3 regions of the Paenibacillus sp. MAH-35 genome follow, and region 3 is predicted to be linked to each of the others. Evidence: riboswitches for the same ligand, from Rfam matches in the RefSeq annotation. Region 3 holds a riboswitch; each other region holds the start of a gene.

The links. Region 3 has a riboswitch for cyclic di-GMP ahead of AC3Y2E_RS18015 (hypothetical protein). Riboswitches for the same ligand answer to the same signal wherever they lie in the genome.
Region 1: linked by a shared signal. The riboswitch ahead of AC3Y2E_RS01880 (HD-GYP domain-containing protein) and the one ahead of AC3Y2E_RS18015 (hypothetical protein) in region 3 are both predicted to bind cyclic di-GMP.
Region 2: linked by a shared signal. The riboswitch ahead of AC3Y2E_RS18975 (transglutaminase-like domain-containing protein) and the one ahead of AC3Y2E_RS18015 (hypothetical protein) in region 3 are both predicted to bind cyclic di-GMP.

Annotation. Positions count from the first base shown of each region.
Region 1 covers NZ_JBYUPU010000002.1:1,866-12,641, reverse strand. The annotation lists gene AC3Y2E_RS01890 (AAA family ATPase) at 1-273, shown strand, start outside; gene AC3Y2E_RS01885 (DoxX family membrane protein) at 362-910, opposite strand; cyclic di-GMP riboswitch class I at 1,566-1,651, shown strand; gene AC3Y2E_RS01880 (HD-GYP domain-containing protein) at 1,797-2,894, shown strand; gene AC3Y2E_RS01875 (glycosyltransferase family 2 protein) at 3,004-3,822, shown strand; gene AC3Y2E_RS01870 (HAD family hydrolase) at 3,926-6,427, opposite strand; gene AC3Y2E_RS01865 (ATP-binding protein) at 6,544-7,380, opposite strand; gene recQ (DNA helicase RecQ) at 7,703-9,487, shown strand; gene AC3Y2E_RS01855 (hypothetical protein) at 9,788-10,669, shown strand.
Region 2 covers NZ_JBYUPU010000017.1:95,765-106,540, reverse strand. The annotation lists gene AC3Y2E_RS18995 (hypothetical protein) at 32-577, shown strand; gene AC3Y2E_RS18990 (ABC transporter substrate-binding protein) at 678-2,015, opposite strand; gene AC3Y2E_RS18985 (class D sortase) at 2,979-3,695, opposite strand; gene AC3Y2E_RS18980 (collagen binding domain-containing protein) at 3,788-7,843, opposite strand; gene AC3Y2E_RS18975 (transglutaminase-like domain-containing protein) at 8,097-8,897, opposite strand; cyclic di-GMP riboswitch class I at 8,911-8,997, opposite strand; cyclic di-GMP riboswitch class I at 9,063-9,153, opposite strand; gene AC3Y2E_RS18970 (alpha/beta hydrolase family protein) at 9,359-10,174, opposite strand; gene AC3Y2E_RS18965 (YusU family protein) at 10,339-10,620, shown strand.
Region 3 covers NZ_JBYUPU010000016.1:2,131-12,906, forward strand. The annotation lists gene AC3Y2E_RS18005 (universal stress protein) at 49-495, shown strand; gene AC3Y2E_RS18010 (sporulation protein YjcZ) at 680-802, shown strand; cyclic di-GMP riboswitch class I at 1,126-1,224, shown strand; gene AC3Y2E_RS18015 (hypothetical protein) at 1,425-1,718, shown strand; gene AC3Y2E_RS18020 (pirin family protein) at 2,041-2,814, opposite strand; gene AC3Y2E_RS18025 (MarR family winged helix-turn-helix transcriptional regulator) at 3,122-3,565, opposite strand; gene AC3Y2E_RS18030 (nitroreductase family protein) at 3,642-4,289, opposite strand; gene AC3Y2E_RS18035 (DEAD/DEAH box helicase) at 4,579-6,093, shown strand; gene AC3Y2E_RS18040 (CapA family protein) at 6,713-8,026, shown strand; gene AC3Y2E_RS18045 (fumarylacetoacetate hydrolase family protein) at 8,046-8,681, shown strand; gene AC3Y2E_RS18050 (helix-turn-helix domain-containing protein) at 9,000-10,776, shown strand, end outside.

The DNA.
Region 1 (10,776 bases), on a different contig from region 3:
GCTTCCCTATGTCTGGCGCTGGGGATGACCGATGTCATCCAGTCTCATCAGGGCGGTGTCACGATCGAAATGATGTTTATCGACGAAGGCTTCGGCTCGCTGGACGAGGAATCGCTCGGCAAAGCGGTCGCCACACTGGTCGACCTGCAAAAGGCGGGCCGGACGATCGGCGTGATCTCTCACGTGCAGGAGCTGAAGGACGCGTTCCCCGCCGTACTCGAAGTGCGCAAGACGAGGGAAGGGTATAGCCGCACGGAGTTTGTGTTAAAATAACCGGCTCGCCGTTACCCGGGAAACCGGAACATCAAAGATCGCCCCCGCTGTGATGGCAGCGGGGGCGATTTTTGGCTTACCGTTCAGGTTACGCGTTCAGTGGTGTGTGAGTGCCGCCGAGCGTTCCGCCTTTCGTTTTTTTGTCTTTTTTGAAGTGAGCAGCGGCTTTGTGAAGTAGCGGCATCAGGTAGTAGTCGACTCCGTATTTGCCGGCGTTCGTTCCGCCGACCAGGACGATCGTACCGATCAGAACCATCCAAGGGTTGGTGCTTACCGTTCCGGCGAAGAGGAACATGAAGTTCATCATCAGTCCGAAGAAGGCGGCGGCTGTCGTCAGGGCCCCTACGATAAGGCCGAGTCCGACCAGGAACTCACCGAGCGGGATCAGGAAGTTGATCAGTTTCACGTTCGGCATCGCAAAGTTGTCAAGGAACGCGGTGAAGGTCGGGTACATCGCGCCGCCTGTCGCTTTATCGACTACCGGCTTGGCAATGGCGTTTTTCAGGAACCCTCCGGCGTCGAACCCTCCGGTCAATTTCCCCCAGCCGGCTGTCATCCAATCCCAGCCAAGGTACAACCGGATGATAAGCAGCATGGCAGCGGCGTAACGATTTTCTCTCCAAAATTTGAACAACATGGTAATCAGCTCCTCATGGGATTATAATGTGAACTTTTTCACAATCTAGGGTGTAAAAAAGGTTTTGGATCGATGTTGATGTTGAATGAATTGCTGTTATACTCTTGCACCGTTGGCGTGAACCTTTCTAGTTCCGAGAAGATTCACTTATCGGTCGGTTTTCGCTGTCGGCTGGATCGGGATCGAAGCATGGCCGGTTTCAAGTGCCGCATGACGCATCTTCCTTTCTTGTGCGCTCTTCTCGCCGGTGATAGGCTTGCTGTTTGCTTTGTGGGTATCACCTGCTTGTTTTTTCGCTTTCTTTGGTTTTCCTTTCCACGTCTTTAATGTACCACATGTTTTGCGAATAACATGTGATTTAAATCACAAGGGTAAACCTTTTTTGAAAATAATTTTGAACTCCGCTTCAGCGAGGCTTTGGGATACGAAACGGGCCCGGCGGCTTAAAAAACTGGGGAAAATAAAAGATGTCGGAGGTGAGTCTTGCATAGGTTTAATTATTTGGGCCCCCTTACCCGATCGCTTCCCCATCCGCTTCACTGGCGGAAACTAATCGCATAATGGCCTATTGGTCCTATTGAACAGAGGCTTTATAACCAAAAACAGCCAAAGAAAGGATAGATTTTCTTGGCCGAATGGATTATGATGGGGAATATAGTCGAAAAGGCAAACTTATCGAAAGGTAGGGACGCAAAGCTGCAGGCCTTCCGGTTGTAAACCGATGGCGGCTGGGCTGCCGAAGCATAGGGAAATTTTATAATTCACGTTATAAAACCGGTCCTGGCTTCTTTGAAGTTGGGATTCTTTTATGCGTCTGTCATTTGGCGACTGTAGCTTCCGCAATGTAAGCGATTTCTTCACTATTTTCGAGGAGGAGTATCCGGATATGCGGTACGACCGATATGAAGACTTGATCGGAAAAAAACTGCTACATAATGTGATAAGCGCCAAGGGAATGATGCTCATTCCTGTGGATACGCTTCTTACCGAAGGACATATCGAGAAGCTGCAAAACTTCCAAATCGATTTGTTTGATATTCGCGCCGTACCCGTCGAGCCGAAGGAAGATTCCAGACTGGTATGGAAGGAAGATCAGCCTGCTGCGGAGTTGGCCAAGCAAGCTGCCGAGGTCAGGCCAGCGGCGGACAATACGGTCGAGTTTGTAAAACGGGCGGATGCCAAAATGCAGGAAATTGAGAAATGCGTTTTGCATACCGGAACTATTCCTGTTTCCGAAATGGAGTCCAACTTACTGCCGGCGATTATGGGAGCGACGCAAAACCGAAACATCTACAAGCTGTTCGCCGAGCTGAAGGCGGAGGGCGATTTTCGCTTCAAGCATAGTATCGGCACTGCGTTTATCGCCGCGATGCTGGGACGCTGGCTGCAGCTGGAAGAGAAGGAAGTGTCGACTCTGGCGATGGCCGCCAGCCTGTGCGACATCGGTACGGTCAAGCTTCCCAGCGCTCTGCTGAACAAAACGACGGAACTGGCGCCGCACGAATTCGAGATTATGAAACAGCATACCGTCATCGGATACGAGCTGCTCAAAGAGTCGGAACTCGATCCCCGCGTGGCGCTTGTCGCCTTGCAGCATCATGAGCGTGAGGACGGCAGCGGTTACCCGTCCAAGCTCAAAAGCGCGGATATCCACCTGTTCAGCAAAATCGTCGCTTTAGCGGACGTATACTTAACGATGACGACCGATCGCCCGGGGTGCCCTGCACTTCCTTTTTATGAGGTTATTCAGAAGCTGCATGCGGATATATTACAGAACCGGTTCGATTCGAAGATCGGCATGACGTTCCTGAATCGGCTGATGTCCGCCCAGGTCGGAAGCGAGATCATTTTAACCGATGAACGGCGGGGGAAGATCGTGCTGATCAACGCCAATTATCCGACCAGTCCGCTCGTATCGCTGGATACCGAATTTATCGATCTGAGCAAAACAAGCGCGCTGAAAATTAAAGAAATCGTAGGCTAGCCGGGACTCTGCCTATCTAGAACCGTTCGTTCCGTCCCGTCTCCGGTCTGGCTATGGTATAATAGCAGCATTCTGCTCGGAAGATAAGAAAAGGAACGGGGGATCTGCGATGCTGCCACTTGTATCCGTATTAACGCCGACTTATAACCGGCTTGGCGAGCTAGGGGAACTGCTGGAGGCGGTCAGCCGCCAAACCTATAAACGGCTGCAGGTAGTCGTCGTGAACGACAACGGCGTCCCGGTCGAGCCGGTTTGCAGCTTGTATCCGGAGCTGGACATTCGGATCGTAAACCTGGAGACGAACCGGAAGCATGTGCGGGCACGCAATATCGGGCTCCAATACGCGGATGGGGAGTATATCATGCCTTGCGATGACGACGACCTTCTTGTCCCTTCCCATATCGAGACGATGATGAAGCATATAGTGGGCGCCGATATGGTGTTCTCCGATGCCGAGATCGTCAATTTGGTATGGCAGGACGGTGCGCGGGTTCCTGCGCATCGTATGGAATTTGCGTACGAACACGATTTGGCCGCTATGCGTTTGTTCTCCACCTTCGTCCCGTCAGGCAGTCTGTACCGCAAAATAGTGCATGAGTCTGTCGGTTCGTTCGACGAGCAAGTGTATCATTACTGGGACTGGGATTTTTTCCTGCGCGTCTCCGAGAAGCATCGTGTCAAGCGGGTGCCGATCGCCGGCGTGTTGTACGCTTTCTCGCAGGATGGCGGCAACTTGTCCGGTCAGCTTGAGGATATGAAGCCCTACTTAAACCAACTGTCGGCCAAACACGGACTGGGCGAGCTGCCAACGAAAAACTTTTTCCTGCTCCTTGAGGAACCGGAGGTTCAAAGCCGGCGTACCGGTACGACCGTCTTGTGGGACGGTAAGCCGTTCCGCTCGAGATACGCGGCTATCGGCAAAAGATAGAGAATATAGGCGGGATCGAAAGTTAAGGCGGAGATCAAGCTGTTCCTGAAAAGGTGACGGCTGTCTCCGCTTTTTTGCGCACAATCGGGTCAATCAACGAAAGCTAGACAAACGGTTCGATCACTTGTGGCCTGACAGCCGGATTAAGCCGAGAATAACCGTCTGTCAGCATCCGCCTGCAGCTTTGTACACGGACCAGCGTTCCGATTACGTAGGTATACCCGGTGTGATCCGTACGAATCGTTTCTTCCCAAGCCGGAGGCAGCGTATCGATTGTGGTGCCATCCGCTCTCGTCTGTACGGCCGGTTCGGAATCAAGAACCCGTTCTATCCGGATTCCTTGAAGCAGCGCCTCGTGAAGCAGTCGTTCGGCGAACTCGCCTTTGCCCAGCAGCATCACGCTCTGAATCCCTTCCCGTCGCAGCTTGTTCATCGTGTTAAATGCGATAACGGCGCTGCCATAGGCGTCCCGCAACCGCAAAAACGATACGTACAGCCGGTACGGCTCGCTCCGCGTTACGAGGCCTTGAGGCCAAAATACGTTGGTCGTATCCGGTCCGAAGCTGCTCAGATCGATCAGGTAATCCCCGCCTCGCGTCTCCCATTCGACCGATAGCGGCTCGCATAGCCGGATCGTCTGCACCCCGCCGAAGTTATCCTGATGGACCAGATCGCCAAGTCTGGACGCTTCCTCCGGTGTCGGCATATCCAGCACGCGGTGCAGCGGCAGGCTCCACTCGAGCGGATTGCCGGCAGCGGCTGTCAAGCCGGGCTTTGCTTGTTGCCAGACGCTGTACCAGCTCTGGAACGCCATCACGCCCGCTTGGCAAGCGCGCTTATATTCCAGCTGTTCGGCAGGAATGTTCAGCTTGGCCGTCACGGGGACGATCGAGCCGTCATCGTTTCTCTCGTAACGGACGGTCGAGCCGAAATCCCCCATCATCAGCTCTTCGATCAGTCCCGGACTGCGCGCGAACCGCCGGGCGATACCGCCTTCCGTGTCGGGGCCGATCCAGCAGCGTATATCTGTCCCGCGAAATAATTGCAGCGCGGCGCGCTCCGTGCCCACGGCGAGCAGATGGATGGAATCGCCTTTTCGGCGTTCAAGCGTATAAGCCGCATCGATGGCGGCCTGAATCGTCCCGTTAAAGCCGAGATCGACGGTAATTAACCGGTCCGGGCTGCCGCATTGCTGCCGGATATGCTCCAGCAGCCGTTCCCGCTGCGTACGGATGGACCGGAGCGCAAGCTGTCTGGCGTAAGGCTGCAGCAGCAGACGCCGGAGAGTGTCATGCCAAGAACGATCGTTAGTTTCTCCGGACCGTACGGAGTGCAGTTCCTCCACCGGCGTGGACAGCAAGTCCGCGAGTACGGGAAATTCGGCGGTCAGCGAAGCCGCTTCGACTCCGAGCATATGGAATACTTCACCAACCGTTATATGGCCGAGCCCCAGTACTTGATCAAGCTCCCGGTCGGTAAAATCGTTCATGGAAGCGAGCAGCGTAGCTTGTCTCGAGACATACAGCGGCTGGACGCTTATGGACAGTCCCCGTCTGCGTACCGCCCTCTCCAGCGCCGGCCCCAGCAGGTGCGCTTCTCTCATAAGCGGATGGATCTCCCGCCGTCCCGCTGCGACGCACTGGTCGATCACCCAGTCGCAGAAGCCTTGAACGAACGGCCCGAGTATCTCTGCGCCGAAGCGGTAAAAAAACGAACGAGCACCAGCCTCCAACGAATCAAGCGCGGGCTCTTCCACGCTGTTTCTATCTTCTTCGGTATGAAAAACCGATGCGGGCATTGTCGCCCCAGCCAGCTTCCGGACCGCGGCGATCGCCGGAAGGACGGGGCCGTGCCGCACCGACTCCCAATGGAACGGGCTTTCGATCGTCTCCGGAATAAGCGTGTAGTGAATGGCGGCGATTCCCCGTCTGGCCGCACCTTGAACGTCGGCAGCCTCGTTATCTCCGATATGAACGATCTCTGTGCGGTTTATGTCCGGGAACACGCTCATCAGCGAATCGTACAGACGGCCCGAACGTTTCCCGAATCCTTCCTCGGAAGAGACGAGTACGGCATCCAGCAGCGAGACGTCCATACCGTTAGCGGTCAGGAAGGACGCGATCTGTTTGCCTGATAAATACATATCGCTTAATAGGGCGACGCCGATGCCGCTGTCCTTGCAGAAACGGATCAGCGAAGCGGCATACGGATTGACGAAGATCAGCTCGCGTTCCGTTTCGAGCTCAAGCTGCAGGAGCCGGGTCCGGTCGCCGAGCTGTACGGGCATATGATCGTAGATCCGTTCCAGCGTCGTTTCTCCGAACCCGGAGACGTCCTGTTCGCGGGCGAGCTTTTCGGCGGACATCCGAAGTGCGCGAAACTGTGCGGCGGTTGTCGGCCGGGTGAACAGTCCGAGTTGCGCCGCCTTCAGAGCGGTACGATCGAATACGTCCGCCGGCCTGGAGCAGCATCGAAACAGCAGCGTATCGAAAACATCGAAGCTGATTAGACGCAAACCGCCGATTAGAGGCTCCAGGCGGCGTAAAACGATATCCCTTTTCCACAAATGCTGCTCGGGAATGTCCCCGAGTTCGGCCGATCCCATGGCCTGTTTCCTCCCCCGGTTGAAGCTTCTTTATCATTAAGTCTAGACTTGCGGGGGACCGGAAGCAAGCCGTATTTTGCCGGGTTAAAGCCGTCCGCCTAATCCCTCCTATTCGTTCAAAGTTTGGATAATTGTGTTTTCGCTTTATTGATAATAACCGTCGTCTCCGCCTCCAGATCGTATAAGCTCCGCTTATGATCGGATATTTGGCGCAGCCGGGTCAGCAAGGCGGATAGCGCTTCCGACGAAGCTTTGGCGTCCTGCTGCTTCACATGCGGTGTGAACGTCTTCCAGTCGGCGGCGACCTGTTTGTTTAGACGGGTGACAGCTTCGCGGTGCGTCCGCATTTTGACATCGACGGGTTCGAGAGCTGCCAGCGTCTCCCGTATTTTTTTCTGCTTGGCGGATGTTTGTCCTTTGGCGGCGGTTAACTGAGCTTCTTTGTTCCGGATATCCTGCTTGGCGAGCTGAACGGCGGCTTTCATGCCGTTTGCCTGAATTTGCAGGATAGCCGCCCACTCTTTGCTGTGCAGCTTCTTGGCCGTCGTGATTTGCTGATTGATCGACGTGTACATGTCCAGCATCGGCTTGTACCGCGCCTTCGTGTCGTCGACGCGGCGTTTTAATTCCACGAGATGGCTCTCGTCGAGCTGTTTGATTTGCTGCCGGAGGACCTTCAGCGCTTGATCGTTGCGGATTCGCAGCTCTTTGCTGTCCGCATCGCGCTTCCGATGCTCCTGCTGCAGGGCGGTCAGCTCGCCGTACTGGGCGCCGAGATTTCGTTGGAGCGTACCTCCGGCGGCATCCGCCATTTTGTCAAACGATTTTTTCATTGTAGCCGACAGCTCATAACCAGCAGCCGCCACGGTTACCGGAAACGAATGCATAATCAGAACCGCGGCGATCAGGGCGGCCAACAGCCTGAGCTTGCTTCCCTTTCGTATTCCTCGCACGTTACATGCCTCCTTGTTCCCCAAAGTCCGCAGGCGAACGGCAAAAAAGCACCGGAAAGCAAGGCATCTCTGCCTCACTTCACCGGTGCTTCCGTCGTAAGCGTCCCAATAGGAAATTCATATTTTTGTAAAATATATCTCAAAGATGAAAGGCTGTCAAGGGTACTGGCCCAATGTTTGTCCGGGGAAGGAATGAGGTTGGTTTCATCGCCGGGGTAGCCCTTTTGCACTTTCCATTCAACGGTCCGACCGAGATGTGGTATAGTGGAAGTCGGAGAATTTCAACAGGAAGCGGAGGGAATCTGACGTGACCGCGCAACAGATGGCGAGAGCGGTATTAAAAACGCATTTTGGCTACGATACGTTCAAAAAGGGCCAGGAGACTCTCATTTCCGGCATTCTCGAAGGCCGTGACGCTCTTGGCGTCATGCCTACGGGAGCGGGGAAGTCCGTCTGCTACCAGGTGCCGGCGGCCGTGATGGACGGAGTGACGCTTGTCGTATCGCCGCTGATCTCGCTTATGAAAGACCAGGTCGATACGCTCAATCAGTCGGGCATCCCGACTACCTTTATCAACAGCACGCTGACGGTGCATGAGCTGAACGCACGGTTCCGGGACATTGCGGGCGGGCGGTACAAACTCGTCTACGTGGCGCCGGAGCGGTTGGAATCCGACCGGTTCGTCCGGCTGCTAGCGGAGCTGAAAATCCCGTTCGTCGCCGTCGATGAAGCGCACTGCGTATCCCAGTGGGGCCATGACTTCCGGCCGAGCTACATGGCGATCAGCCGGCTGCTCGACGTGATCAAGCCGAGGCCGATCATCGCCGCCTTTACGGCGACCGCTACGGACAAGGTGAAGGCGGACATCGTCCGGCATTTGCGGCTGAACGATCCGCTCCGGGTAACGACCGGGTATGCCCGGGACAACCTGAGCTTTTTCGTGATGAAGGGAATCGACAAAAAGGCGTACTTGGCCGACTATGTACGGGGGCGTTCCGGCGATTGCGGTATTATCTACGCTTCCACCCGCCGAGAGGTGGAGGAATGCTGCAACTACCTCGTCAAGCTCGGGATCCGGGCGGGGCGATACCATGCCGGCCTGCCGGACGAGGAGCGGGTCCGCAACCAGGAGCTGTTCCTGTACGACGAGCTGAAAGTGATGGTCGCTACCAACGCGTTCGGCATGGGGATCGACAAATCAAACGTCAGGTACGTCATTCACTACAATATCCCGAAAAATGTGGAATCGTATTACCAGGAAGCGGGACGGGCCGGCCGCGACGGCGAGCCGGGGGAATGCATCCTGTTGTACGCGCCGCAGGACGTGATGACGCAGAAGTTTCTGATCGAGCAGGGCGAAAGCGATGAGGACCGGAAAGCGATCGAATACGGCAACCTGCACGGGATGGTGGAATACTGCCATACGACGGAATGTCTGCAGCGGTACATCGTCCGCTATTTCGGCGATTCCGACGGGCAAAGCTGTGGCAGATGCGGCAGTTGTACGGACGACCGGGAGGTCGAGGACGTGACGCTGGAAGCGCAAAAAATATTTTCATGCGTCGCCCGGATGAAGCAGCGGTTCGGCATTACGCTCACGGCCAAAGTGCTACGCGGGGCTAACGACGCCAAGGTGCGCCAATTCGGCTTCGAACGTTTGCCTACTTACGGAGCGTTAAGCGCGCGCAAGGAGAAAGATATTGTCAACCTGATCAACGTGCTTGTAGCGGACGGTTATATGCGGCTGACCGACAGCCAGTATCCGGTCTTGACGCTGACGAACGAAGCGAGAGGGGTGCTGGAAGGGAAGGAGCAGGTGTTCCAGAGGGTGACCCCTGTCGCGCGTTCCGCCTCCCGTTCGGCCGATACCGGGGACGAAGCGCTGTTCGAGAAGCTGCGCCAGCTGCGCAAAACGTTCGCCGACCGGGAGCGGGTACCCCCGTTTACGATATTCCACGACGCTACCTTGCGGGAGCTGTGCATCGTAATGCCGGCAACGGAAGAAGAGATGCTAACCGTTAAAGGGATCGGCAAGGTCAAGTACGACAAGTACGGCCATGCATTCCTCTCCTGCATAAGCGAACATTCGGGTGCCGGGAACGGTTAGTCTTCAGTAAATGATGGCAGATTGGGGAAACGGCGTGTCGGCGGCTTAGGCATGAATCCATCCTATGATCCTTACTCTCAAGAGCGGAAAACACTCTCGAACGGTCGCCCTGGCTGGGGCCGATGCGGAGCGAGTCGTTTTTCGCTCTTTTTGCTGCCATTTGTACAGAGAATGGCAGGATTTGCGCAGTATCCGCCTTTTTTACCGGGGAAAATCGGAAATCTACTACTTCTGCTTTCCTCTTTTTTCCTATATGATGGAGACGAAACTATCTATCAAACGGAAGGGATGAGGCTGGACGTGAAGAATGGTGCCGGGGAAAGAATAGAAGGGGACAAAAGATATTCGTTCCGGCTGGACGATACGGATATAGTGCTCGGAGCAGACAAAGGCAAACACGGGCTCGTATCTTGCCGGGTGCCTGGAATCGGGTATGATCTGGTCCGGGAGCCGTATTACGTGCTGAATCTGTACCGGATTATGAATGAAGGCCGTCTTCGCGCGATTGCCCGGAACGAGCCGTTCGTCGTAAGCGAGGAAACCGCAAGCGGCATTCGTCTGCAATGGGAGCCGACGGAGGCGAACCCGTGCCGGATGGAAGCGGTTTATACGATCGCGGACGCTTCTACGATCGATCTGAGCATAACGATTGAAGCGGTTAAGCCGTTGTCCGGGCACGAGCTTACGATATCGTCTTATTTCGACTTCCTGCTCGAGCCTTACGCCGTATTGCCGAACTGGCCGGGCAAAAAGGACGATTCGGATCTGCATCTGCTGAAAGTGGAAGATCATCCTTACATCAAAGGACACTACGTTTATTTTCCGCGGGATAACGAAGCGGCGCATACTCATCTGGACGGCAGATGGCTTGACGAGAAAAGCGGGAAGCCGATTGCCCACTTCGTCACAGGTCCGTATTATGGAAGGCCGATTGCCGTCATGGGCAACGAAGACGTGCACGTCGTGCAGATGGCGGACCCGGCGGAGTGCGGAGCGATCGGCATCACCTATTCCAGCCCGGAGGAAAACGACAGCATCAGACGGCACAACGCCCTTTATTTCACTTTGTTCGGCGGCCAGTTGCAGGCGGGGGACCGGCGGGAGGCCCGGATGCGGCAAGTTATTCTGAGCGGCAAACCGAGTCTCGACCGGCTGCTGGAGCTTTACAAGCAATTTGTGTGAACACGCCCTTCATTCTCGCAACATTTTGGACGAGATAAAGACGATTCCAAGCCTTGCTGCCGGAAAGTCCGTTCCCTTACAATGAAGTAAACGATTGCTGGCGACGG
Region 2 (10,776 bases), on a different contig from region 3:
AAAAGTCGTACGTGTAAGGAGTTTGCTTCCTATGATTGCAGCCTTTATTGTCGCTTGTGAAATCGGATTTTGGGTATTCGTCCTCGCCGGCTTGTTGTGCCGGTACGTATGGAATCGCAAACGTCTGGGCGGCCTTCTGCTGTTGTGCACACCGCTCGTCGACCTCGCCCTGCTGATCGCCACTGTGATCGACCTGCGGAACGGCGCCACGGCGGGTGTCGCTCACGGCGCGGCCGCTATCTATATCGGCGTCTCCATCGCCTTCGGCCATCAGATGGTGAGATGGGCGGACGTCCGGTTTGCGCACCGGTTTGCCGGAGGACCGGAGCCGGTGAAGGCGCCAAAGTACGGCTCGGCTCACGCCCGCCACCAGATCGGCCAGGCGCTCCGTCATGGCGTCGCGTGGATCATCGGTGTAGTTCTGTTATTCGCCATCGTTTTGTTTATCGGCGACGATAGCCGCACGGCTGCGTTATCCGGTACGATCCGCGTCTGGTCGATCGTGCTCGTGATCGATCTTGCCTTCGCCTTCAGCTATTTGATCTGGCCCAAAAAGGAAAAAGGCGCAAGCTCGTGAGAGCGCGCCTTTTGATGTTGGGCGAACAGCCATTCGGGGCCGCCGGATTGTCAGCCGGCCGTCCCCCATTCATCCCGGATCAGGCGAGTATCGTCTAACCCTACTTTTTCCCCTGCTTTTCCTTCTCCGCCGCAATTGCCTTCTTCAGCAGTTCGTCGGCTTCCCGCAAAGCGGAATTAATGTCCATCTGATTGGTCGCCACTTTCTGGAACTGGCCAGACATCGTATTTTGCTGCGTTCCGAGGGCAATGTCCACCAGCCCCGGGTCCCGTTTCGGCGTTGCCGGAATCGGCGGAAGCGTCGTGAGCGCTTTCATGTTTTTGGTGCCGTAGACCGGATGATCTTTGCCGAGCGCGTCGATAATTTCCTTTTTCACGAGAGTCGTCGGAATGCCGTTTTTGGAATCCTGCATCTGGATTTCGTCGGACAGCATCTCCATCATCACCTCGAACGCATCTTCCTTATGCTTGCTTTGATTCGTAATCGCCCAGTAAGCCGGCCCGCGCTGCCCCATCATTTTCGGAGCGCCATTGATCAGCGGAGCTGAGACGATATCCCAGTTTACTTCCGGCGGTATGATGAGGTAGATGTTGTGCTGATTGATCTGCATCGCCACATTCCCTTTGCTGAACGCGTTGTTCTCGTCCGCGACCGTCTTGGCGATCTGGTTGTTCGGAATATCGTAGAACCGTTTTAATGTCTCGAACAGCCCTTTCCATTTGTCCATACCGGACAATCCGTCCACCTTCGGGTCCAGAATCGGGAGCGACATCGGATTGTCGCGCATAAAGGCCATCGTATTGGCGCTTAATCCGCGGTATATCGTACCGCCGTCCGATCGGCTCATCTTTTTGGCGAGCTCGTAAACTTCGTCGAGCGTCATGCCGTCCTTCGGATACGCAACTCCGAACTTGTTGAACAGATCTTTGTTATAATACAGCACTTGCGGAAAATACGGCGGTACCGGGAGGCCATACACTTCACCCGATCCGATTACGTCGATAATTTCTTGCGTAAACACTTTATTGAAACGGTTCATGTCGTACTTGTACTGCTTGATCAAATCGCGCAAGTCGTAGGCGAGTCCCATATCCAAATAATTGGTCCGGATCGTCGGAATATCCAGCCTGTACAGATCGGGGATTTCCCCGCGCGACACGAGCTCCGCAATGCTGTTCCCTTGTCCGCTGGTCGTATATTTAAACGTGATATGCGGAAACTTCGCTTCCAGCGTTTTTCTCCATCTGTCGTCGAATTCTTTGGCGCTCACTCCCGGCGCGTAGATCGACATCTCATAAGGGTCTTTCTTCTTCACCGGAGGCGGCGCAGCCGTATCGCCCCCCTGATTGCCGCCCTGCTGACCGCCGCAGCCTGCAGCCAATAATGCCGAACACAGAAATAAAGCAGTTCCTTTCATTTTGAACGAAGTTGCTCTCATATCCCGGCCTCCCTCTTTAATTTGCATACTTGCACTTGCCTGTTGCGATATCCAGCCGCAGCTTCGCCGAAGCCGCCTCTGTCGCAGTTATTGCCGAACCCTGATCACCTCCAGCTAAGGTATAAAAGCAGTTTTTATAACGAAGCCTTTTCTTGCTAGCGGAAAGGAGTCAGCTTGGGCTGAAAACTTACCCTTTCCCATTTCACATTAAAAAGATTTTCACAATTCTGGTGTTTATCTCCCATAAAAGGGAGCGCTCCCACGCTTTTTTAGGAAAACATGGCCGTGCACGCCGCTATTTTAGCGCGTTCTGGTTCCTATCTACAAAGTAATTTATATCCCTGCTCGAAACATGTCTATCAGAAAAAACACCTCTTACTGAAAGCGTTTTCTAATCCGCTTAAAATGACTATACTTCAAAAAAAATCGTCAGTCAATCAACAATTTAATATGTACATCACAGACAAGAAAACGCGAAAAACCTATGTACATCAGCACTTTTTCGGTGAAACTCCCAAATCTCAGCCCGCACTAAAAACGATCGTTATACTCCGACTAATTTGACCGATTTTCACGAAATATTACTTCACAATCGGGCTGTTCCACACATTGAAAATGCCCTAATTCGGATTATCAAGCAAGAAAACTGGTTTCCATAATTAAAAAACAAGAAACCACAGCTAAGAAATTAAGCTACGGATAATCAAGCTCTACTAGCAATGGAGAGGTTTCGACGAATGGGCTTTAGGGCTTTAGGGCATTGGGGTTTTGGGGTTTGTATCGGGGTATCGAGTTCTCGGTCTTTCGGTCTTTCCGGCTTTCGGGGGTCAGGCACGGGGTACAGGATTGCGAAGGACCCGAGGGTGGATCGATCACAGGACGGTATCGCGGCGTCAGTCAGCATCCGGGAGCGACCAAAAAGAAAAGCGAGGATGGGCCTCGCCTCAACATAGTTGCGGCCGGTTATTCCATCCTCGCTTGGACGATCAGCCGGTGCGTTCCGGTATCTACTGGGTCGCAGGTGATCAATGTAATCATTTTATCGTCACCGTTCGTATTCAGCACCGACACATCGCTGGGCTCGACGATGACGTGCCGGAAGACGGTATAGACATACTCCTGCCCGGCCTTCCGTACCACGATCTCATCGCCTTCCGCCACCTCGTCGAGACGGTTGAACAACCGGCCTTTCGTCCGCGCCCGGTGTGCGGCTATCGCCGCATTGCCGGCTTGGCCGAGCTGCGTCGTCTCTGTCATATGTGCAGCCGCATGCGCCATATTCGACTCTGTCGCGCCCGCCAGCACCGGCAACTTCACCCCGATCGAGGCGATTTCGATCGTAGCGATCGGCTGCGGCTTCGGTTTGTCGGCTGCGGCGGGCGCTGGGGGTGCAGCTGCGGATTCGGTCGCAGCAATTGGCGCGGAAGCATCCTGTGCCTCTGCAGAAGAAGCCCCCCCGCCTTCTTCCTCCAGCCGGTGAGTCTCCATCTCAAATAAGCTGGACAGCCGCCAGTATCCATCCCTAAGCTGCGGATCGGCGTCAGAAGCGATTGCCGCTTCCATCTGTTCCGCTTCCTTCAGCAGCCGGTTTACCTCCCGATCCGCCTTCCATTCCATCAGTTTGGGAGCGGCCATCACTACAATTCCAAGCAAAATAATTCCGTACGATAGCAACCGCATGAAACGGCTCCTTTCCGCCGGCCGGCCAACAAAACGGCCCCCTTCCCCCGACGGAACGTCAGGACAAGGGGAACCGCGGGAGCCAACGGCTATTATTTCGATTTCAACTGCCGGCGTCCCAGCCATATACCGAGCGCTACAAGGGCAAGACCCGTCAAGTAAAACGGATTACGGCTCGCCTCGCCCGTTTTCGGAAGCGTCGAGACCGGAACTTCCGGGGTCGGGGACGGATTCGGCGTAGGCGCCGGAACCGGTCCGCCTCGCGGAACGCCTTCCTCCTCCACTTCCACCGTCGATTCCTCCTTCGGCGGCTGGCTTGGCGTAGGTCCGCCTCTTGGCACCTCTTCGTCAGGAACTTCCGTGAGCGGAGGATTCGTCGGCGTTACCGGCGTTTTCGGTTCTCCGGTAGTCGGCGGATTAACCGGAGTCGTCGGAGTCACCGGCTCCTTCGGCTCTTCGCCGTCATCCCCAGGATTTCCACCGCCGCCAGGGTTGCCTCCGTTACCCGGATTTTCGGGATTCCCGGTATCCGGTTTTTTTCGGTTCGTGACGACAACCTTATGCGTATTGTCGACTTTCACTGTCTCGGCATCGATCGTAATCGTATGTTTCGCCGTGTCTATCACATAACCCGCAGGAGCTTCCAGCTCCTCCAGAACATAGTCGCCGTACGGCAGCTTAGTGAATAGCAGCTTGCCGTCCGCATCCGTCGTTTGCACGAGCGGAGCGCGCTTGCCCTCCTTATCGGACAACGAGAACTCCGCTCCCGCCAGCGGCTTGGCCGAATCGTCTTGGTCCACCTTCGTCACTTCCAGGCTGCCTGTCGGCTCGACCGGTGGAGCTTTCTTGCTGTTCGTGACCGTCAACTTCACATGGACCGTCGCACTCGTGCCGATCGCAACGTCCTTTGTCTTCTCGTCGATCGCATATCCGGACGGAGCTTCCAGCTCCTCCAGAACATAGTCGCCGTACGGCAGCTTGGCAAACAGCAGCTTGCCGTCCGCATCCGTCGTCTGCACGAGCGATGCACGCTTGCCCTCTTTGTCGGACAACGAGAACTTCGCTCCCGCCAGCGGCTTGGTCAGATCGTCTTTGTCCACCTTCGTCACTTCCAGGCTGCCTGTCGGCTCGACCGGTGGAGCCTTCTTGCTGTTCGTGACCGTGATTTTCTTCGTATTTCCCTGGCCGGTTATGCTCGAGTCGATCGTTACGTTCCGTTTCTTCTCGTCGATCGTATAGCCTTCCGGAGCGGCCAGCTCTTCCAAAATATAATCGTCATACAACAGGCCGGTGAAAAGCAGCTTCCCTGACGCATCGGTAGTCCGGACGAGCGGCGCACGTTTCTCCGCCTTGTCGTACAGCGCGAACTTCGCTCCCGCCAGCGGTTTGGCCGGATCGTCCTTGTCGACCTTCGTCACTTCCAGACTGCCGGTCACTCCGCCGCCCGAACCCGAGCCGGAAGACGTGCGAACGATAATTTCCTTGCTCGTTTCGCGGACTTCTACCGTCAACCGGTCCCCTTCAAGCGAAACGGTGTTTTCCACCTTGTCTTTGTCCGCAGCGTTAATGAACGATTGGTATTCCAGAATATACGCCGTGGAAATATCGGTTGTAAAGCTCAGCACGAACGTTTCCCGATTTCCCGAAATCGTCGAGATCGCCAAGGTGTAATCCGTGTCTCTCATCAGCAATCCGGCCTTCTCCGCATAGCCGCTCGCGTTAACCTTCGTCGCGTACAGGCGGAACGAGTCCTCGATCAAAATTTGATTAGGGCTCGGATTATCGATGATCTTGGCGTTGGATATGTGCGACTGTCCTTCGTTGATCCGAATCGTCCAATCGATTTTGTTATTGTTTTGCGTGCCGGTTTTCGATACATACGTACCGCCGTTCGGAACTTTGACATAAGCGTTCCATTTGGCAACCTCTGCCGTTCCGCTCATCAACTTGGCGGTGTTGTGAATTTCCGGCTCGATCAACGCGCCTTTCAGCGTCGTCTTAAACGTAATCCAATACGGCTTCTCGAGCGGATCGTCCTTGAAAACAACCGTCAGCATATGGCCGTTCGCTTCGGACGGGACGATCACTTCATAACGATCCGCGGGCAGCTCGCTGCCTTTGGCGACTCCGTTCCGCTTCCCGGTCAGCGTCATCTCGTAAACCCGTACCGAATCCGGCACATACGTCTGGCTTTGCCCCAGAACGTCGGTCACTTTGGCTCCTGCAATCGGGTCCAGATTGTAGTTCAGCTTGACGTTCCACGTGATCTCTTTGTTAACGGGATCGTACGTGCCGTCTTTGCTGCCGTTATTGTTCGTATAGTCGTCAGGGGTGAAAGTCGCTTCCCTGTTGATCGGTCCGAACGACTTGCCATTTTCGGTCCAGGTAACGGAAGCTCTATTGATCAAGCCTTTGGTTTTATCCGTTTTCCAGCCGAGGTTGAATTTCGTTTTGTATTCAACGGTTACCGTCTTATCGATCGTTTTGTTGAACTTGATCACAAATCCGCTGCGGGGGTCCGGAGATTCGACCGTGTAGTCGCTCTTCGGCAACTCGATCCCGCCGGCTTTCACGCTCAGCGAATCCGGAAGAAACTCCAATCCCCCGTTCGGAAACGTATCCGTCAGGACGACGTTGTCCATGCTGTACTTCGTGCCGTCCGGCTTGGTATCCTCATTCATGCTGAGGCGCCAGGTCGTCGTTTTGTCCTTGTAATCGGTATAATTCGTGCCCCGGTTCTCTTTGACTAAAACGCGGCTTTTCTGAACCGGAACCGTTACTCCAACGTTAGTTCCGTTCGATACGACTTTGTTCGTTACTTTTTCCGTCTCGGAAGTGAGACGGTCGACCGGTTTCGTCTGATACACGATCGTATACGCCGAATCGATATCGGACTTGAACTGCAGCTTGAACCCGTTCGCGGTCGGAGTTACCTGGTAAGCGGAAGCGGGTATCAGCTCCGTCGTCGCTTCCTTGTATACCTTCAACGATTCGGAGACCCATACATGATTAGCGGAGAACTGATCCTCGATGATTGCTTTATCCTGGGTAATCTTGCTCTCGCTGAAATTGTACTTGACGGTCCAGGTTACGATTCCGGTAGCAGCTTCCACCTTATACGACTTCTCCAAAAACTTGCCCCTCTGTACGGTAACTTCCGCCGTAGCCTTCACGTCGGCGATCCCTTCGCCGGACAACACGGCGGTATTGGGGAATTTCGTCTGGTCTCCCGTAATTCGCGTCGAGGCATGCACTTCATAAGCTTTGCTGATCGTCTCGTCGCGGAACAGCACCTTAAACGCGCCGGTTCCGTTCGTCTCGACCGTATATTCGCTGCTGTCCACCAGAGCGCCGGTCACGGCCGAGCCGTCGCCGTTCACTTGAAGATGGTACACCTTAACCGAATCGGCGATTAACTCGAGTCCGCCAGGAAGCGTATCGCTTACGACCGCCTTCTTCACTGTATCCAGCGACTTGTTAATTTGAATTTTCCAGTCGATCTGGTTTTTGCCGGCCGCTTGCCCCTGCTTATCGATCAGCTTGCCGCCTTTCGGCTTCAGATGAACGATGACCGTTTGCACGCCGCCTTTTACCGGAATCGCAATAATAACTTCCGTGCTTCCATTAATGACTTCTTTCTTAAATTCGGTGCGGATCTCCAGCTTGCCGCTCACATTGGAGTGAGACTCCACATAATCGTTAAACGTCATCACAACTTTGCCGTCCCGGCTCACTGTAAAATGCCCCACAGTCCCTTGTCCGGAGACGAGCGGTTCGTTGATATCCGTGAAAATTTCAAACTGTGACGGCAGGTCGAACGTAAATATACTGTCCTTCGTATAGCCGTGGCCGTTCGGAAGCTCCCACTCGTAAGCCAGATTTACGGCTGCCCCTACGTCCAGACTGCTGCCCGGATTGTAGACGGTGTCGATCACCGTACCGTTCTGATCGGTCAGGACGATTTTCGTCAAGATACTCCCGGCATTAACGACCGGAGGCGCATACACCGCGTTCGTCACTTGCCCGTACACGGAATTTTGAACGTTCCCTGAAGTACCGGCGCTCATCCAGGCGACCGTGCCTCCAAACATAGTTTGAAACAGCAGTAACCATGCAAGTACGAGTCCACTCATTCTTTTCTTTTTCATAAATTCCTTCGGTCTCCCTACACCCTGATTATGAATTTTGACTGTTCTGAACCTGCCTCTCGCGCGCAGGACGGCACGTCAGAACACGTGCCGACAAGGAGCCTTCGTGCCAACCACCTCCGCTTGTCTCGATTGGCGCACGATCCGGCCTAGGTTTCCTGCATTATAACGCTGCCGGCTATACAATTTCTGAACAAACTGGAAAAAGCCTTGGACATGTCGTCCAAAGCCGGTTTCCGATTGATTTTATTTTTTAATAATATTTGGCTGCCGCATACCGGGTAGCGTCCTTGGTCATCTCGAACGTTTTGCCGTTCTCTTTCCAGCCCGCGTCGACGGTCGTGTCTATGGTTGTCCATGCCCCGTCGTAATAAACTTCATTCCAAGCATGATACACATCAACGTAATCCGTCGTCCCCATTACCAGTTTGGCGGGAATATCGACGCTCCGCAGCATCGCGGCGAACAGCGCCGCATAGCCGTAACATATATCCTTTTCCAGCGCGACCGTACGGTCGATATCCGGTATATAATCTGCAGGCACATTGGCGGCCAGCGTTTCGTCGTAACGGATCGTACCGGTCACATATTCGTAAATCGCCCGAACTTTCTCCATATCGGTTGCCGCCGTTTTTGTCAATTCCTTCGCAATGGCTGCCGCCCGGCTTGTCTCGCTCCAGTTGACGTTTTGCACCGGATTCAAGTAGACGTTCGCGTCATTGTCCATATCCAGCGTGACTGCGGCTTCCCGCACCACTTTATATTTGCTGCCGCTCACTTGCTCCAGCAGGGTGACCGTATAGTCGCCGTTGCCCATTTGCAGCGGGAACGTCTCTTCCCATTTGCCCGGAGTGAGCAGGTAGGTGTACTTGTCTGGTCCTTTCGTTACCATAACTTTCGTCTTGACGTCATCTCTGACGTCGTATCGAACCCCGATCGTCCCTCTGTCCACATGGTCCAGGTTTAGCCAATCCTCGGCAGTCGCGGCAAACGCGGCCGGCGCAGGGATCAAAAACGCGATCAACATCGTGATGGCAAGCAACAGGTTACGCATGTTGCAAACTCCTTTCGGCGGCCAGGCTGCCATTTGACGGTGTCAAGAAGGCCCTATAGCTTTGCGTCCTTGCCTTTCGGCAAGTTTGCTATTATCGTATTTGAGTTTGATAGACTGGGAACGGGAGGTTGTCTGGCAAAAAAAGCACAAAAAAAAGCGTAATCGTTCGGTAACTGGCTGCCATCTGACCGCGCGGGGTCAGGAAGGCCCTGTAGCTTTGCGTCCTTGCCTTTCGACAAGTTTGCCGTTATCGTGAAAAGCTTTCTTCCTGCTCCTATCATACCAAAATTATCAATTCCTATCAACCATAATTTGCTATTCGGTTCATAGGTCCGTCTGTGGGCGCAAACGGGTTCGGAAGGATCATCGCAAGCCGGGACAAGCTACGTTTTTTGGGATCACACCGCTGTTTCATCTGCCTCAAAACGTGTCCGTTCCAGGCCCGCGTTCGTGCCGTTGTACTACTCAACCGGCGACTTCCACACCCGACCCGCCCATTCAAAAATCGAATCCAGCACCTGCTCGTCCTCTTCCCGTGGGAATACGTGCCCCCGCCCCTGGTAGACGTGCAGCGCATACGGCTTGCCTGCCGCTTCCAAGGCCACCGCCAACCGGTGCGCGTGCTCCACGCCGACATGCTCGTCCTCCGAACCGTGAACGATCAAGACCGGCGACTTGATGCTGTCCGCCCAGCATACCGGCGACCGCTGCCTGTACGCCTCTTCGTCTTTGCGGGGGTGCCCCACGACCCTTTTCAGCATACGCCTCAAATCCACCCGCTCCTCATACGTAAGCAGCAGGTCGCTGACGCCTCCCCAGACGACGACGGGGCCGACGCCTTCACACTCTTTGGCCGCCAGCAGCGCCATCATCGCCCCCCGGGAGAAACCAATCAACAAAACGGGCAAGTCGTTCCGCGTTTGCGGCAGATCTCTTAAGAGACGTATGGCGTTATACAAATCGAACCGGTCTTCTCCCGCGAAGTCTTCACGCCCCTCTCCCCCGTCGTTTCCTCTATAGAAAGGAGCAAATACGGAATATCCGCGCCGGGCCAGCGTCACGATCCGGGCAATGCGCACCATCCCCACGCTGCGGATGCCTCCCCTGCAGTAGACGAGCGGGGGCAGGGCCTCACGGGACTCCGGTGCGGCCCAGTATCCTTTTACTTTCAAACCTTGACTTACGTATGTAATCTTCCACAATTGAACGCCCGGTTCGGGGTCGGCCAGCCTTTCCCGCTCCAGCACGGTCCCATCCGGCACCTCTCTCGACTCCATCGCCGCAACCTCTTCCGGTGTGTATGATGCTCCCCATCATACCGAAACAAACCGGCCATTTCAAATTCGCAGCCCGTATACGCAAAGCCAAGTTCGGCTTTGACAGCTTTTGGAGGTTTCGGTAGACTGAAGTAAAACGAGCCGAAGGAAGGGCTGTTCCTCTTATGAATCCCGTATTTGATCAAGAATTTGAAGCGCTTGTCGAGAAATTTGCCGAGTTGCTGACCGGCAGCTCCAATCCGGAAACTGTAGAGAAGGTTAGAAAATGGGCTGTTTACAATCATATCCATAAATCGATGCCTGCACTGACCAACCATTGGAACCAGAACCATCCCGAAGCGAAGCGGGAAGTGCGCCTGCTGTTCGAGGAGATCCGCAGCTTGAACGAAGCATTGAGAGCCCAGCGCAGTGCCGACACCGCCACTCCTCCTCCCGCCGGAGAATAATCCGGTTAAGAAAAGCATCTATTTGAAGCCATGACGTGCCGCCGATGAATAGGATCTAAACACGGCTCAAAACCTGCTCCGCAATGTATGCCTTTTGTGTGTGCAGCAGTTTTTCGGCGAGCCGAGAGTGCTCGGTATCGCTGGGAACCGTATGCG
Region 3 (10,776 bases):
TGGTACGCTGAAATAAGAACGATCTATCTAACAAAAGAGGTGCTGTATATGCCATTTCAACATGTACTGGTCGCATATGACGGATCGGAGCAAGCCCAGTCGGCGCTCTTGCGCGCAAAGGAGCTCGTTCGCAGCATACCGGGCTCGCGGCTTACGATCGCCCATGTATTCCATTATCCGAACCTGGTCGTAGGCGAAGCGATGATCGCCGCGCCGGTGCGCATGGAGCTGGACGAGTTGTCCGACTCGGAGAGAACGCTGGACGAAGCCAAGGAGCTGGCGACGGATTTGCCGAATGCGGCGACTGCGCTGCTTCAAGGAGATCCGGCGCGCGCCCTGCTCGATTACGCCGAAGAGCTGCAAGCGGATCTGATCGTAATCGGCAGCAGAGGGCTCAGCACGCTGAAGGAGCTGTTCCTCGGCAGTGTCAGCCATTATGTGGTGCAGCATGCGAAAGTCCCCGTTCTTGTCATCAAAAATCCGGACGACCTGTAAGCGGAGTGCCGCAAACCGGTATTGATAAAAAGTTACGTTCGCCGGGACATCTGTACAGTCCGTTACCCGCCCCTCCTCATATTGTAGATCGTGTGGTTCATTCATCCCGACTGTCAATCGGGCCGCCCGGCCGGTTGCAACGGATGTCGGCCGCACAATCATGAAATATCGAGGAGGACTGACCATGGGATACGTTGGCGGTGCAGGATGCGGTTGCGGCCCGGGAGTTGGAGGCTTGTTTACTTCGACAGGCGTAATTCTGGTACTGTTCATCTTGCTTGTTATCGTCAGCCGGGCTTGGATCTAAGGGCTGATCGGCAAGCCGGGGAATCGGGTTAACGCCCGATTCCTTTCTTTTTGAGAGGAACGTGTCCATTTTTAGCGGACTGAACTATCTGGCTCCCAGAAAAAAACTTATTTTGCGCAGGGGCATTCATCGCGAAAAAGGATAAAAATAGTAACCATATGGAATATACCGGGAATAGTTGTCGAAAAAAAGAAGAAAATTGCAAATAATCGGGGCATTTTTCCCGGAATTAGGTACAAAGGAGGATGCGAAGAAGGGGCTTCTCCCCTATTCTAAGAAGGAAGACGCGATACATACCATACCATACCTAACTTCGATTACCTCCCGACAAACGGCAAACCCGGCTAAAGCCGGCGACGCAAAGCTAGAGGGGCTAAAGCAGCAGGTCGGAATCGACCTTGCCAAGCCAGCCAGCTGCCGAACGATTTGGATCGGAGTTTTTTGTAATATAGGAAGTTGTGCCAAGCAATTTCTTATGGATAACGGGAGCTTCCAAAGGAACAGCGATGGGCTACGAAGCAGGTCTGCGCTTTTGGGGGATTTTTTTGTATGCCAGGGGTCGGGGAACGGGAGCAGGACCAGTATCGGCTCTTCATCACTTGGGCGAAGGAGCTGAATCATTATGGAGGAACGGCACGCATCGGCGGAGCAAGGGTATTACCTGAAGATGGGGAACGACTTTGTCGGCATGTATCGTTCGAAGGAAGGGCCGAAGCTTTTTTTTAACCGGGACAAGTACCGGCTGAACGATTCGAAGTGGGATGTGGAGCTCGTCGTCGGGCGGCACAACAATCTGTTTATTTTTTATTGGCAGGGCGAGAGGAAGATTTCGTTCCGGTTCAGCAAAAATTTGGATCGGGTCATTCAATTGTACCGGCTGCTTCAAGAATATTTGGCCGCTCCACGGACGGTATAGGAGCGGATCTTCCGCGGTCGGCCGGGACGGCCGGACCGTACACGGGATAAAGCAGCTTTCGTGCCGTGCGTGGTGCGAGAGCTCTTTATCCCGTTTTTTTCTGCCGCCGCCAGCGCCCGGGTTATGCTTTCCGCCGCCGGAACACGCAGTCAGGGCAGGTCCGTAAGCGGTCTCCTGCCTTGACTGGCGGCACATCGTGCATACCGACTCATTATGAGGTGCAAATCATACCGGGGCGTTGGATTAGGAGTCCGGTTTTCGCAGCTTATGCATGTGAGGCTTCTCATTGCCGGTTTCGACAGAGAGTCGGTATCCGGTGCGATCAGCGTTTGTTATACAGCGGATAATCGGTTTCCGAGGGCACGTCGATCGCGACGAGTCGCAGAGCTTCACCTGCCGCTGCTCTCACAACGGCTGAGCCGCTAGTCCCGCCTGCGTCCAATACGGCGAAATCTTTGGAATGCAGCGCCGACGGTTCGTCATCGGCCGAACCGAGAGATCCGGTGCCGCGAATCGCCAGAACCGCCATCGAACGTCCCGCCGCCAGCTCCAGCACATATTCGCCGCCCGCCTGTATTGTAATATCCCGCATATGCGCATCCACCTTCAGCGCTACCGGCGATTGCCCGCCGATGACTTCTTTGACGGTGACGCCCTCGTGTTCTTGAACCGGGAACTGCTCGTGCTCGAATTGGCGATAGGTCGGCTGATCGTAACGTGTTTGGCGAAGGTCGGGCTCGAACCAGATCTGAAATCCTTCCATATCCGGTCCGACAAAACGTTCCTCGTGGGAGACGCCCGATCCCGTCTGCATCACTTGCGCTCCGCCGGCTCCAATCGTACTCTTGGTGCCCAGCGAGTCTCCGTGCACAGCCTTGCCTTGGATCACATAGGTGACAATCTCGAAGGCCTGATGCGGGTGCGGGGGAATATAGCCATCCTCGGGCGTAAACGCCCACGCCCAGTAGAAGAGAGGACCGACACGTTTCACGGCACCGCCTTCACCGGGAAATCCGATCGGCTTCTGCTCGATAATTTTACCTCCGTCAAACGCTCCCGTTCCTTGCTGAGCTGGTGAAAAACGTTGAATATTCATAGCGAATCAGCCTCCATACCTAGAATAATGGCACATACACAACACACTTCAACAAAGACGGATAGGAAATCATATATCAATAAAAATCTTAATTTTAAGTTAAAATGGTGCAAAAAAATAGTATGCCGCAAGTATCTAGCAACTGCGCTGCGTACATGACGCTTGCGGCTGGGAGGAGTAACGCCGGATCGGATTTCGGGAATCGGATCATGCAGGAAACCGAAGCGGTCTGCATGGCTAGCCGACCGCCGTTGTTACCCCGGACGGTTGTCTGACCGCTGGTCTGTCGGTCTGCCTAGCAGGACGCTCACTTGAAGCTTTGTTCTGCGGTCAGGCCCAGCTTTTTGAGCAGCTCGGATGCCAGCTTTTGTTCTTCCGGCGTCAACCCGGAAACAGCTTCCTCAATTGCTTTCGTATGCTCCGGAAACGCGTTCTCCATAAACGCTTTTCCTTTCTCGGTAATCTCCGCGTAATAGACCCGCCTGTCTTCCGCACAGGCTACCCGTTCGGCGAGTTCCTTCTTCTCCAGCTTGTCGACAACGTAGGTAATGTTGCCGCTCGTCATCAATACTTTGCCGCCAATCTGCTGCAACGGCTGGCGCCCCTTATGATACAACAGCTCCAGAACGCCGAATTCGGTCCGGTTCAAGCCGTGCCTCCGGATGTCCCGGTCGGCATGCGCGTTTACCCATTGGCATGCTCTGGACAAGACGACGTACAGCTGCAGCGATTCGTTTCTCGGTGGAGTCATATCCCTCCGGCCTCCTTTCGCGGTATATTCGTCGCTTACGTTCCTAGCAGACTCATTATACCACCAGCGGATCGTGTTAGGAATGCGAGTCTGCCGGCCCGAACGTCTCGTAGTGGACGAATTCCCCGACCGGTTTCCGGTAGCCCCGCGGCCTTTGGGACGAAGTATCTTCCTTGCCGATTGTGATCATCATGGCAGGCACCAAAGTATCCGGTATGTTCAAAATATCGCTTACCGCATCCGGATCGAATCCGATCATCGGGCACGTGTCCCAGCCTTTGTCCTTCGCGGCCAGCATGAACAGCATCGCCGACAAGCTTGCGCTGCGGACGGCTTCTTCTCTCATGAAGGAGTCGCCCCGCTGCTCGTAGAAGGAAATGGTCGATTCCACGGTGCTGTCGTACTCGCGCTGATCGATTACGCCAAGGTGCAGCAGTCCCTCGTTGATAGGACCGACATTCAGATGGGCGCGCGTATCTCCGAGCACGACCAGAACAGCGGAAGCCGTATGAACTTTATATTGCTTATTTGCCGCTTCATATATTCGTTCCTTCCTCGCCGGGTCCCGAACGACGATGTAACTCGTATGCTGCAGATTGAACGCGGACGGGGCGAACTTGACGAGAGCGAACAGCTCTTCCAGCTCTTTGTCAGGCAACTCGATGCCCGGAATGAATTTGTTCGCCGATCTTCTTGATTTGACCAATGCAGGGAAATCGCTCATATGAACCGCTCCTCGTCGCAACTATCATGTTTAAGAATCTTGATTTAAAGATATATCACAAAAACCAAATTGTCAACGATTTTTGAGCCAAGTCGGAGTACGAGGGTTCTGGCATCCAAGACTAACGGGTTATTCGTCGGCGAAAACGAGCCGGTAAGCGCGTCCAGCCGGCTATACAGCGGCGTACTCACCGGAGTTGGACGGCGGATGCCGTTTCCCCTATACTTAAATCATCGCTCCTGCAAAGGACAAACTGTATTCGCCGGAAAAGAGGTAGTTGGTTTTGAGTATGAATTTTATGTCGCTCGGCATAGCCGGAAGACTTAATGAAGCGCTGCGCAAAGAAGGGCTGGCCGTGCCCACTCCGGTACAGGAGAAGACGATCCCCGTCGCTTTAACCGGGAAGGATGTTATTGTACAAGCCCAGACGGGGACCGGCAAAACGTTTGCGTTTTTGCTTCCGCTGCTGCAAATGATGCGGCCTGGCACAGGTGAGGTGCAGGCCTTGATTCTTACCCCGACGCGCGAGCTTGCAATTCAGATCACCGAGGAAGCGGGAAAGCTGGCTTCGTCGGTCCAAGCGACCGTGCTGCCGGTATACGGGGGGCAGGACGTCATCGCTCAGGCGCATAAGCTCGGTCAAGCTCCGGATCTGGTCATCGCTACGCCGGGGCGGCTGCTCGATCATATACGGCGCGGCACGATCGATTTAACGCGGCTCGGAACGTTCGTGCTGGACGAAGCCGATCAGATGCTGCATATGGGCTTTCTGCCCGAAGTGGAGGAAGTGATCCGGCATACGCCGGACGACCGGCAGACGATGCTGTTCTCCGCTACGTTTCCCGAATCGGTCCGGCTGCTCGCTGAACGGTATATGCGAAGTCCGGACGATATCCGGGTGCAGGGCCGCACCATCACGCTCGATTCGATCCGGCAGTTGGTCGTCGAGACGACCGATCGGGCCAAGCGCGATACGCTGCTTCAACTGATCCGGCTGTACCGGCCGTATCTCGCCGTTATTTTTTGCCGGACCAAAATCCGCGCCAAAAAATTAACCGAAGCGCTGCTCGCCGAAGGGCAAAATGTCGACGAGCTGCACGGCGACTTGTCCCAAGCGAAGCGGGAGGCGGTGATGAAACGGTTCCGCGAGGCCGGTCTCCAGCTGCTGGTGGCCACCGATGTAGCGGCGCGCGGTCTTGATGTCGAAGGCGTAACCCACGTATTCAACTACGACATCCCGCATGACGCCGAAAGTTATATTCACCGGATCGGGCGGACCGGGCGCGCCGGACAGAAAGGGATGGCGATTACGCTTGCCGCTCCGAAGGATGCCGGGCATCTCCGGGAAATCGAGCAAGGCATCGGATCAACGCTTGAGCGGATGCAGGCAGATCAGCCGAGCGGGAGCGACAAGGAAGAAGGGATGCGCCGCCGGGGCAGCGGGTGGCAGTTCGCGTCGGACCGGGAAGCCGGCAGCCGTACCCCGAATTCGAATAGGGGCGGCAGAGGAGGCGCGCCGTCGAGAGTGGCCGATCAAGGCCAGCGGCGGACCGCTTCAAGTGGGGGCCGGATGGACGCACCGAGGCAGGAGCGCCCTTTTTCCGGCAAACCGGCCCCAACCGCCAGCGGCGGCGAACGGTCTCACCAGAACGGCTCCCGGCCATCGCCGTCCCAGGGCGCGGGATCATCCCGCCATTCTACGGGTTATGGCGGCGGCGCAGCCAGATCGCCGGGCAAGGATTCGCGCGGCGGCGGGGGCAAGCCGCAACGGAATTCCGGCCCGAGGCGCTCCGGCGGGAGATGAGGGGATCGGCTCGATCCTCGCCCGCCCGAAGCCAAGGTGCAAGCGGAGTCGATAAAGCATAACCCGTACATGCAGGCTGGTCTTAACGACCGGCCTGTTTTTTTAGTGCCGGGGAAGGAGTCGGCGGGGCGGAGTACGATTTGCTCGTAGGATCAGCTTGCGCTTCCGCAGGCTCTTTCGGCGTGAAAAGTTTTTTGTGAGGATGCGTTGCCTAATCGAACGGAAACGGAACGTTCTTCACCGTACTTAAGCGGAAAAAGGAGCCTCTTCCTTGTCGAGTCAGCTGCAAATCGCGTTAATCGCGAATCGCGCAAGTCGCTTTAGCCGCTAAAATCCGCGAAAAGGGTGCACCCCCTACCAGTTGACCGAAATAAGGGGTACAAACCGCTTCTATCCGTCTCTGTCGTCGCCATATGCCGAAAATAGAGGGTACCGGAGACTCTTATTCTATCAGTTAGCTTATCATCAGTTAGCTCAGGAGCTCACGAACACATGCGCCTCTCTTTTGCGGCGGGCCCATCCGATTCGCGCGGTTCCCCTTCCAATCTTCCCGCAAGCCGACCACGCCGCGTTTCTTTCTGATATAATAGGTTCATAGAAAAGGGGAAAAGGAGCCGATATGGAACAAACATCCCGGAAAGAGAAATTTCAACGCAAGCGCAGTCATTCGAAAAATAAAAAACGCCGTCGTCTGGCGACTACCGTATTGATCGTATCTTTTTTCACGCTGGCGATCCTGTTCTGGATCACTTATAACAGCGCGCAAAAGCAGGAGGCGGCTCCTCCGGGGCAAACAGCCAACCCGGGAACATCGTCGTCCGGCGGTGACGTACCGGCGGGCGGCACCGGCAAGCCTGACCCGGGCGGCGCAAACGTACCGTCAACCGGCACGCCGAAGCCCGGCGACACCGGCACGCCGACGGATTCGGGAAATACACCCGGCACGGGCACGCCGGAACCAAGCGGCAGCGCCGGAGCCGGCCAGGACGATCCGAACCGCGTCCAGCTTACGTTCGTCGGGGATGTCATCTTTGCCGACAACGTGGAAGCGACCCTAAAGAGAAACGGCTACGACTATCCGTACAAAAACGTCCAGTCCTATCTGGAAAAAGCCGATCTGACGATCGCGAACCTGGAGACGCCGATTACCGAGCGGGGGACGGCGCAGATCAAGCAGTACGCTTACCGTTCGACGCCTGCGGCGCTTCCCGCGTTCAAGCAGGCGGGCATCGATCTCGTCAATTTGGCGAACAACCATATTCTCGATTACGGTACGACCGGCCTGCTCGATACGTTCACCCATCTCGACAAAAACGGCATCCGCTGGTTCGGAGCCGGACGGAACGTTACGGAAGCGTTCAAGCCGGTCATTATTGAGAAAAAAGGGATGAAAATCGCCTTTATCGGACTGAGCAAGGTGGTGCCGACGACGGATTGGAAGGCGGGCAAAGATACGCCGGGCGTGGCCGACACGTATGCGTTGACGCTCCCTCTGCAAACGATCGAGAAAGCGAAGAAGGAAGCCGACCTCGTCGTCGTGGTCGCGCATTGGGGGCTGGAACGCCATGATATGCCGGAGGCGTATCAGAAAGATTACGCCCGCCAGTACATCGATGCCGGAGCCGATCTGATTATCGGCGGCCACCCGCATGTGCTGCAAGGCTTCGAGAATTACAAAGGAAAATGGATCGCCTACAGCCTCGGCAACTTTATATTCACGATGAACGAGGACCCGGTAACGTGGGAGACCGTTATTTTGCAAGCTTCCTGCTCCAAGGACGGAGGGTGCGAGCTTCAGGCGGTGCCGGTACTGACGAAGCTGGCCAATCCCGAGCCGATGGGCGAGGAAGCGGCGGCCAAGCTGTTTAAACGATTGACCGATATTTCGTTCGGGGCTCAAATTAACAAAGAGGGCATCATAACTACGAAATAAGATAGACGGGAGACAACCGATGAGCGCATTCAGCGAGATTCGCAACATTTATTGCGTAGGAAGAAACTACAGATTACATGCCGCAGAACTGGGCAACGCCGTTCCCGAGCAGCCGATGCTGTTCTCCAAGCCTACCCATGCATTGGCGCTAATGGACGGAAGCGAGATCGCGGTGCCGGGGACGCGCGGCGAGGTGCATTATGAGGCGGAGGTCGTCATCCGGATCGGCCGCGACTATGAGCCGGGCTTGCCAGTAGACGAGCTGATCGACGGAGTAGCGCTCGGTGTCGATCTGACGCTGCGCGATGTGCAGAGCGAGCTGAAGAAAAAAGGCTATCCTTGGCTGGCCGCCAAAGGGTTTCGCAATTCCGCCCCGATCTCGGCTTTCCGCCCGTTTCCCGGTGTGCTTGCGTTCAGCTCCGAGCCGTTCGGGCTTCGGATCAATGGCCAAGACGTGCAGAAGGGGAGCATCACCGAGATGATCTTCGATTTGCAGACGATCGTCGACTTTTGCGCCGAGCATTACGGCATCGGACGCGGAGACGTGCTGTTCACCGGCACGCCGGCAGGGGTCGGAGCGCTGGCCGACGGCGACCGGCTGGAACTATTTTACGGAAGCGAGACGTGGGGAGAAGGGGTTATCCGGCTCCGTTAAGCGATTCTTACTCCGAAGGGGGACCCGGCGGTCCTCCTTTTTTCAACCGGCTCTTGCTGGGATAGCCGAACCGGAAGCGAGCGCGGAGAAGTCAAGCTGTACGTTCCGCCTCCCCGAAGGTATAATACAAGTAGGTGACAAGCTAGTGAATGGTAAATCCCAATATTGTGTGAAATAAAAATGAGTTCCGGCGGGCAGTCGGTCAACGGCCAGCGGCAGGCTGCAAGCAACTCATGCACCTTGCACCAGCTTTGCTGTAAGCGTTTTAATTCCGCTGCGTAAAACCACTTTAAAACTTTGGACGAAGGAGGTGCGGGGATGAGCGGTAAGCAATCCGGAAAATTTGCCAAAGTGACGTTCACGTTTCAGCGGAAGCTTCTTCTGTATTCGCTGTTTGTAAGCATCATCCCCGTTCTGATCGTCGGGTTGCTATCCTCGTATATCGCTTCGAGAAGCATCCAAAGCGAAGTGGACCAAAACCATAAATATATGCTTAACCAGATGCAGGTGCAGCTGAATCAATTTATGAAAAGCTTGCAAACTTCATCTATCTATATCGCAACGAATCTGGCGGTCGAGAAGTCGGTACGCGACGGGCCGGGAATCGACAACTTGAGCGCCTCTCTCGAAATGAACGAGACGATCCGTAGGATTCGCAGCACATCGCCGGTCGAATACAGCAACGTGTCGCTTATTTATAAGCGGTTCAACAACTTTATATACTCGAATCAATATTCCTCGGAGCAGACTTCAATGTTCCGCCTACCGACGATATTGGACAAGATGAATCCGCTGGAAAACGAGTCCATCTTCGTTCCGGCCAATACGTTCGACGATCAGCCCGATCTGCTGCTGTTCCGGCCGGTACCGATTCAGTCGAACTACAACGAGGGGGTTCTCGTGCTGCATGTGAAGCCGGAGGACATCCTGGAGTTCGTCGGCTCGGTCGAACACGGATACGGCAGCCGGGTGCTCGTTGCGGACGAACGAAACCGGATCGTCATCAGCTCGGAGCACGGGGAGATGGGGAAGCCGCTGAGCGAAGTGATCCGTTACGAAGGGCGCAGCGGCGGCAAAGAACTGGCCGATCAGGTGGAGATCGAAGGAACCCGTTACAAAATTCAGACGTCGACGCAAAACAACTGGACGTACATCGCCATTTCGCCCATGAAGCAGCTTACGGCGCAGTCCGACCGCATCCGGCTGACGACGCTGATCGTAGTCGGAGTGGTCGTCCTCTTGTGGGCGACGGTCGCCGCTGTCGGCTCGAAACGGATGTACTCTCCGATCCAGCGGATGTCGGAACGGTTCGTCCCGCGAAGCCGCCACGACAGGGACCGGGGGGACGGCCTCGCCGTAATCGGAGCGTTCATCGAACAGCTGTCCGATACGAACCGGCAGCTCAGCTACAAGCTGAGCGAACAGTCCCCCTACCTGAAGCAGGGCCTCTTCCAGCAACTGCTGCGGGGAGAAATGTCGGAGCGCGAGCTGGCGATCGCGGCCGGGCACGCGAACTTGAAGCTGGAGGGGGATTCGGTGTTCGTCTGTGTGGCCGAAGCCGACGATATTCCGGAATTTCACCACACGTACCGTGAGAAGGACCGGGCGCTCATCCATTACGCGCTGCTTAAAATGATGGAGGAGACGTTCCAGGGCGTTCCGTTCTGCTCCGGCTTCACTCCGAAAACGGGTCAGGTCGTGCTGCTCGTCGGCATGCATTCGTCCGGCGAAGAAGTGATGGCGCTGCTGAAGCAGCGGGCGGACGAGACGAGGCGCCATGTGCGGGAATATTTCCGCTTCGCGATCAGTGTCGCCGTAGCAAGCCCTCTGCCGGCCTTTACGGAAATCGGCCGCGGTTATGACGAAGCGGTAGCGCTGCTTAGCCACCGGTTTATCCTTGGCGAGGATATTACGATATCCGCGGAACAGGCGGACGAGCGGCTGATGAGACTGAGCCGGGAGACCGGCGAGATCCAGAAGAAGATCGTTCATCACGTGCTGCACGGCAATCTCGACGATTCGCGCCGGCTGCTCACCCGGCTGATCGCCGAACTGCCGAAGTCGCAGATGAATCCCGAGACGGCCAAAGGGTTGT